Linked DNA regions of Ramlibacter pinisoli. The protein of the gene in region 1 interacts with the protein of each later gene in a pairwise test. Links are inferred from orthologs where the notes say so. Each region holds a gene or a part of one and is shown on either strand. Other genes may lie near its edges. The genes, in order: lpdA and GON04_RS04760.

The links.
Region 2: the proteins of lpdA (region 1) and GON04_RS04760 interact in binary tests that used the Escherichia coli proteins (3 or more experiments, as listed by UniProt). The link is inferred for Ramlibacter pinisoli from one-to-one orthologs.

Annotation. Positions count from the first base shown.
Region 1 is NZ_WSEL01000003.1:154,401-157,704, forward strand. The notes cover bases 188-3,180. They hold lpdA (dihydrolipoyl dehydrogenase), read right to left. Parts: upstream 2,571-3,180; coding sequence 804-2,570; downstream 188-803. Other genes in these bases: GON04_RS01920 (C40 family peptidase), read left to right, coding at 188-757; GON04_RS01930 (Ntn hydrolase family protein), read right to left, coding at 2,567-3,157; aceF (dihydrolipoyllysine-residue acetyltransferase), read right to left, coding at 3,180-3,180. In the rest of the region: more of GON04_RS01920, read left to right, coding at 170-187; more of aceF, read right to left, coding at 3,181-3,304. UniProt on the Escherichia coli protein: Lipoamide dehydrogenase is a component of the glycine cleavage system as well as of the alpha-ketoacid dehydrogenase complexes.
Region 2 is NZ_WSEL01000003.1:746,853-750,250, reverse strand. The notes cover bases 277-3,363. They hold GON04_RS04760 (UvrD-helicase domain-containing protein), read left to right. Parts: upstream 277-659; coding sequence 660-3,068; downstream 3,069-3,363. Other genes in these bases: GON04_RS04755 (tetratricopeptide repeat protein), read left to right, coding at 3,162-3,363; GON04_RS04765 (hypothetical protein), read right to left, coding at 277-629. Outside these bases: more of GON04_RS04765, read right to left, coding at 1-276; more of GON04_RS04755, read left to right, coding at 3,364-3,398. UniProt on the Escherichia coli protein: A helicase with DNA-dependent ATPase activity. Unwinds DNA duplexes with 3'-5' polarity. Translocates on single-stranded DNA with 3'-5' polarity. Initiates unwinding more efficiently from a nicked substrate than double-stranded DNA.

The DNA.
Region 1 (3,304 bases):
CACGCCACGACCGATCGACCCGCCCCCGACTGCTAAGCTCATCAGATCCCCCGACTTCCGCAATCCGCGATCTGACCCGAGCGGGCCATTGCGAAACTCCAATCGCATCAATAAGTTACAAAGCGTCGTTCGCTTGACTTCGACTTTTCTGAACCTTACTCTCCGCGCGATGTTCAAGTGGCTCATCAGTTCCCTCGTGCTGGCCGGCGCCCTGTCGGCCCAGGCAGCGCCCTCGGCGCCGACGGACGATGACCAGCGCCTCACGGCCGACAAGGGCCTGCTGGTGCGGCTCGGGCAGGTGCGCGACCGCATCACCGACACCACGTCCGAGCTGGTCGTCACCGCCATGGGATTCATGGGGGTGCCGTACCGGCGCGGCGGCATTTCCGCCGAGACCGGGTTCGACTGCAGCGGCTTCGTCAAGGCGATGTACGAGCAGACGGTGGGCCTGATCCTGCCGCGGCGCGCCAACGAACAGGCCGCCGCCACCCAGGCGATCGACAAGAAGGATCTCCAGCCCGGCGACCTGGTGTTCTTCAACACCATGCGGCGGGCCTTCAGCCACGTCGGCATCTACGTCGGCGACGGCAAGTTCATCCATTCGCCCAAGCCCGGCGCCGAGGTGCGGGTCGAAGACATGGGCGTGGGCTACTGGAAGCGCCGCTTCGACGGCGCGCGGCGCGTGCTGCTGTCGCAGCAACAGCCGGCCCCGTCAATGGGCAACAGCCCGGCCGACAACCTCCCGACCGGCCCCTGAGCCGGCCTCCCTTCGTACTACAGCCGCCGGTGGGCGGCTGGCGAGGCTACTTGCGCGGCGGCGGGACGTCGGTGCAGGTACCGTGGGCGATCTCGGCGGCCATGCCGATCGATTCGCCCAGCGTCGGGTGCGGATGGATGGTCTTGCCGATGTCCACCTCGTCGGCGCCCATCTCGATGGCCAGCGCCACCTCGCTGATGAGGTCGCCGGCGTGCGTGCCGACGATGCCGCCGCCGAGGATGCGGTGCGTGTTGGCATCGAACAGCAGCTTGGTGAAGCCCTCGTCGCGCGTGTTCGCGATCGCCCGGCCCGACGCCGACCAGGGGAAGTGCCCCTTCTTGATGGCGATGCCCTGCGCCTTGGCCTGGTCCTCGGTGAGGCCCACCCACGCCACCTCGGGGTCGGTGTAGGCGACGCTCGGGATCACGCGGGCGTCGAACGCCACCTTCTCGCCGGCGGCGGCTTCCGCCGCCACGTGCGCCTCGTGCACGGCCTTGTGGGCCAGCATGGGCTGGCCGACGATGTCGCCGATGGCGAAGATGTGCGGGACGTTGGTGCGCATCTGCACGTCGACCGGGATGAAGCCGCGGTCGCTGACGGTGATGCCGGCCTTCTCGGCGCCGATCTTCTTGCCGTTGGGACTGCGGCCGACGGCCTGCAACACCAGGTCGTACACCTGCGGCTCCTTGGGTGCCTGTTCGCCCTCGAACCGCACCAGGATGCCGTCCTTGGTGGCTTCCGCCCCGACCGTCTTGGTCTTGAGCATGATGTTGTCGAACCGCGGGGCGTTCATCTTCTGCCACACGCGCACCAGGTCGCGGTCGGCGCCCTGCATCAGGCCGTCGAGCATCTCGACCACGTCGAGCCGGGCGCCGAGCGTGGAATACACCGTCCCCATCTCCAGGCCGATGATGCCGCCGCCCAGGATCAGCATCCGCTTGGGCGCGCTCGCCAGTTCCAGCGCGCCGGTCGAATCGACGACGCGCGGATCCTTGGGCATGAAGGGCAGTGAGACCGCCTGCGAGCCGGCGGCGATGATCGCGTTCTTGAAGCGGATCACCTGCTTCTTGCCAGTCGTGTCCTTGCCCGTGCCGGTGGTCTCCTCCACCTGCACCGTGTGCGGATCGAGGAAGGTGCCGTTGCCGCGCACGACAGTCACCTTGCGCATCTTGGCCATGGCGGCCAGTCCGCCGGTGAGCTTGCCGGTGACCTTGTCCTTGTGCGCCTTGAGCTTGGCGCGGTCGATGGCGGGCTTGCCGTAGGACACGCCCAGCGATTCGAAGTGGCTGACCTCGTCCATCACCGCGGCGACGTGCAGCAGCGCCTTGGACGGGATGCAGCCGACGTTCAGGCACACGCCGCCGAGCGTCGCATAGCGCTCGACCAGCACCACCTTCATGCCCAGGTCGGCGGCGCGGAAGGCAGCGGAATAGCCGCCCGGCCCGGCGCCCAGCACCAGCATGTCGCACTCGAGGTCGGCACCGCCGGCGTAGGTCGACGCCACCGGGGCCGGGGCCGGCGCCGCCGCCGGCGCCTGGGGCGCGGGCGCGGCCGGTGCCGGCGCAGGGGCCGCGCCCTGGGCCTCGAGCACCAGCAGCACGGAACCCTCGGACACCTTGTCGCCGATCTTGACCTTCAGTTCCTTGACGGTGCCGGCATGGCTGGACGGAATCTCCATCGAAGCCTTGTCGCTCTCCACCGTGATGAGCGATTGCTCCGCCTTGACGGTGTCGCCCGGCTTGACCAGCACCTCGATGACGGCCACGTCCTTGAAGTCCCCGATATCGGGGACCCGCACGTCGAGCAGGCTCATTTGGACTCCCTCATCTTCACGGTGAACACATCGAACGGCAGGGCAGAGTTGCGGTCGAACTCGCACCCGGCCGTGATGCCGGCTTCGGCCACTTCACGGGCCGTCTTCGCCTTGTTGTAGATCGAATGCATCGCCCCGAGGGCGAAGCTGCGTCCGGAGCCGATGCCCCAGAACTCCTTGAACTCGAACACCTCGCGGTAGCTGTACAGGCCGTAGATGCCGCTCGCGTTGGCGATGACCACGCTGAACTGGCTGGACTCGTACGGGTCGCTGTCCTCCTCCTTGGTCTGCAGGAAGAAGTTGTCCTTGAGGTAGGGATGCAGCTTGGTGAAGGTGTCGAACACCTCGTCCTTGCTGCCCAGGTGCAGGATCTCCCGCGGCATCGACGACATCGCCTTGCGCAGCACGGGGAAGTGCGCCACCGTGCCGGCCATGCCGATGTAGCTGGGCCCGCCATCGGTGTCGACGCGGAAGATCTTGGTGTTGTCCTCGTAGCGCTTGGACAGCATCGTGTCGCCAAAGGTCACCAGGGTATCGGCTGCGATGGCGATCTGCCCGGCCTTCTTCACTACGACAACGGTGGTCATTACGTCGAGGTCTCTTTTCTTCTTAGAGGAGCACGCGGCGGAAGTCCGCCAGGATGGCCCCCAGGTAGGCATTGAAGCGCGCGGCCGAGGCACCGTCGATGACGCGGTGGTCCCACGACAGCGACAGCGGCAGCATCAGCCGCGGCT
Region 2 (3,398 bases), 590 kb from region 1 along the record:
CGTGCATCTTCCAGCCATCCCACCACCCGCAGCCGGTCGAGGTGTGCGCCCTCCGGGATGTTCATCGGCCGCGATTCCAGGCGGCGGCCACCGGTGCCGGCCGGCCAGGACACCTGCAGGACGTTGCGCACGAGGTTGCGCGCCACCGGCGTGCCTTCGGTGCCCGCCGGCAGGCTCTCCACCAGCGCCAGCCAGCCGGTCCATGGCCCGGGGCCGCCGGCCTTCAGTTCGATGGAGGCGCCGATGTAGCCGTTGAAGGGCAGGCCGTGCGCCACCCGCAGCGCCGCGCTGCGGCCCTGGCGCCGGCCGCGGGCCGTGTCCACCGGCAGCGGCCGGCCGCGTCCCAGCGCCTCCAGCCGGGCCTGCGCCTCGCTGCGGGCGGCGGCGGCCAGCGGTGCGTCCTCGCCCTTGGCGCCGGGCACGATCCAGTCGAGCGCCAGTTCGCCCAGACGGGCCCGCGCGGCGTCGGGAGCGGCCCAGCAGGTGTCGCAGTCGGCCGTGATGAAGCGTTCGAGCAGCGCGGCCGGGGCGGGCCGGCCATCGCTGGAGCAGGACGATTGCGCGCGAACGGCCGAGCCGGCCGCCACCAGCAGCACGAACAGGGCGACGGGACGGGCGAAGGTGGGCATGGGGGCGGCAGCGGCTTCCTACAATGCCGCATGTTCCCAGAAGTCGACGCCTCCCCGCTGCTGCAGCACCTCAACCCCGAGCAGCGGGCCGCCGTCACGCTCCCCAACGAGCACGCGCTCATCCTGGCCGGTGCCGGGTCGGGCAAGACCCGCGTGCTGACCACCCGCATCGCCTGGCTGATGACCACGGGCCAGGTGTCGCCGGGCGGCGTGATGGCGGTCACCTTCACCAACAAGGCCGCCAAGGAGATGATGACCCGGCTGGGCACCATGCTGCCGGTGAACGTGCGCGGCATGTGGATCGGCACCTTCCACGGCCTGTGCAACCGCTTCCTGCGCGCCCACTACAAGCTGGCCAACCTGCCGCAGAGCTTCCAGATCCTGGACACGCAGGACCAGCTGTCGGCCATCAAGCGGCTGATGAAGCAGTTCAACATCGACGAGGAGCGCTTTCCGGCCAAGGAAACCCAGTGGTTCATCGCCGGCTGCAAGGAGGACGGGCTGCGGCCGCAGGCGGTCACCGCGCGCAACGAGGAGGACCGCCGGAAGGTCGAGATCTACCAGCTGTACGAGGAGCAGTGCCAGCGCGAGGGCGTGGTCGACTTCGGCGAGCTGATGCTGCGCAGCTACGAGCTGCTGCGCGACAACGACCCGATCCGCCAGCACTACCAGCGGCGCTTCCGCCACATCCTGATCGACGAGTTCCAGGACACCAACCGGCTGCAGTACGCGTGGATCAAGATCTTCGCAGTCAACCCGGACGGCAGCCCCGGCGCCGGCAATTCGGTGTTCGCCGTCGGCGACGACGACCAGAGCATCTACGCCTTCCGCGGCGCCCGGGTGGGCAACATGGCCGACTTCGTGCGCGAGTTCGACGTGCGGCACCAGATCAAGCTGGAGCAGAACTACCGCAGCTACAGCAACATCCTCGATTCCGCCAACGCCCTGATCAGCCACAACAAGGGCCGGCTGGGCAAGAACCTGCGCACCGACCAGGGCCCCGGCGAGCCGGTGCGCGTGTACGAGTCGCCCACCGACCTGGCCGAGGCGCAGTGGCTGGTCGAGGAGATGCGCCACCTGGTGCGCGACCAGGGGACCGAACCGGGCCTGCGGCGCAGCGAGATCGCGGTGCTGTACCGCAGCAACGCGCAGAGCCGGGTGATCGAGACGGCGCTGTTCAACGCCGGCGTGCCCTACCGCGTGTACGGCGGCCTGCGCTTCTTCGAGCGTGCCGAGATCAAGCACGCGCTGGCCTACCTGCGGCTGCTGGAGAACCCGAACGACGACACCAGCTTCCTGCGGGTGGTCAACTTCCCCCCGCGCGGCATCGGTGCGCGCAGCATCGAGCAGCTGCAGGATGCGGCCCGCGCGGCCGGTTGCTCGCTGCACGACGCTGTCAGCGCCACCACCGGCAAGGCCGGCGCCAACCTGGGCGCGTTCGTGGCCAGGATCGACGTGCTGCGCGAGCAGACGCTGAACCTCAGCCTGCGCGAGATCATCGAGCTGGTGCTGCAGCATTCGGGCCTGGTCGAGCACTACCGGTCGGAGCGCGAAGGCGCCGAGCGCATCGAGAACCTGGAGGAACTGGCCAGCGCCGCCGAGAGCTTCGTCATGCAGGAGGGCTTCGGCCGCGACGCGGTGGCCCTGCCGGTCGACGAGCTGTCGCAGAGCCCCGCCAGCCAGGGCCTGGACCCCAACCAGCCGCTGCTCAACGAGCCCGCGCCCGACTATGTGGCGCCCGACGCGGAAACCGGCGAGACGCTGTCGCCGCTGGCCGCCTTCCTCACCCATGCCGCGCTGGAGTCGGGCGACAACCAGGCCCAGGCCGGCCAGGACGCGGTGCAGCTGATGACCGTGCACTCGGCCAAGGGGCTGGAGTTCGATGCCGTGTTCGTCACCGGCCTGGAGGAGGGGCTGTTCCCCAGCGAGCGCTCCATGTCCGACCACGAGGGGCTGGAGGAGGAGCGGCGGCTGATGTACGTGGCCATCACCCGGGCCCGCAAGCGCCTGTACCTGAGCTATTCGCAGACGCGCCTGCTGCACGGGCAGACCCGCTACAACGTGCGCAGCCGCTTCTTCGACGAGTTGCCGGAAGGCGCGCTCAAGTGGCTGACGCCGAAGAACCAGAACTTCGGCGGATCGGCCTTCGGCTTCGGCACCGGCTACGCCAGCACGCGCGCCGGCAGCGGTGGCGGCTCGTGGAGCCGCGACAGCCGTGACAACCGCGACACCTTCGCCAGCCCGCCGGTCCCGGTGCAGAAGGCGGCACCGTCGCACGGCCTCAAGTCGGGCATGCAGGTGTTCCACACCAAGTTCGGCGAAGGCACGGTGCTGTCCATCGAAGGGCAGGGCGACGATGCCCGCGCGCAGGTGAAGTTCGGCCGCCATGGCGTCAAGTGGCTGGCGCTGGCGGTGGCCAAACTAACGCCGGTGCCCTGACGCGACGGCGCCCCTCCACGGTCGGGTTGGCCGGCCATTGACCCCCGGCGGAGCTGGCGGGACACTGGCCGTCTTCATCCCTGGAGGTGTTCCATGCGCATCCTTCGCCTCGTCCTGTCCTTCCTGCTCCTGGCGGCGGCCAGCCTCACGGCATCGGCGGCCGGCGGCGGTGGCGGCTCCGACCTCGCGGTCGGTCCTTCCACGGCCCAGCGCCTGGCCACGGCCCAGAAGGCCATCGACGCCCAGGACTGGTCGGCCGCCCAGCGCGAACTGACCACGCTGCTGCGGGAGGAGCCGCGCAACCCCGACGCCCACACCCTGATGGGCTAC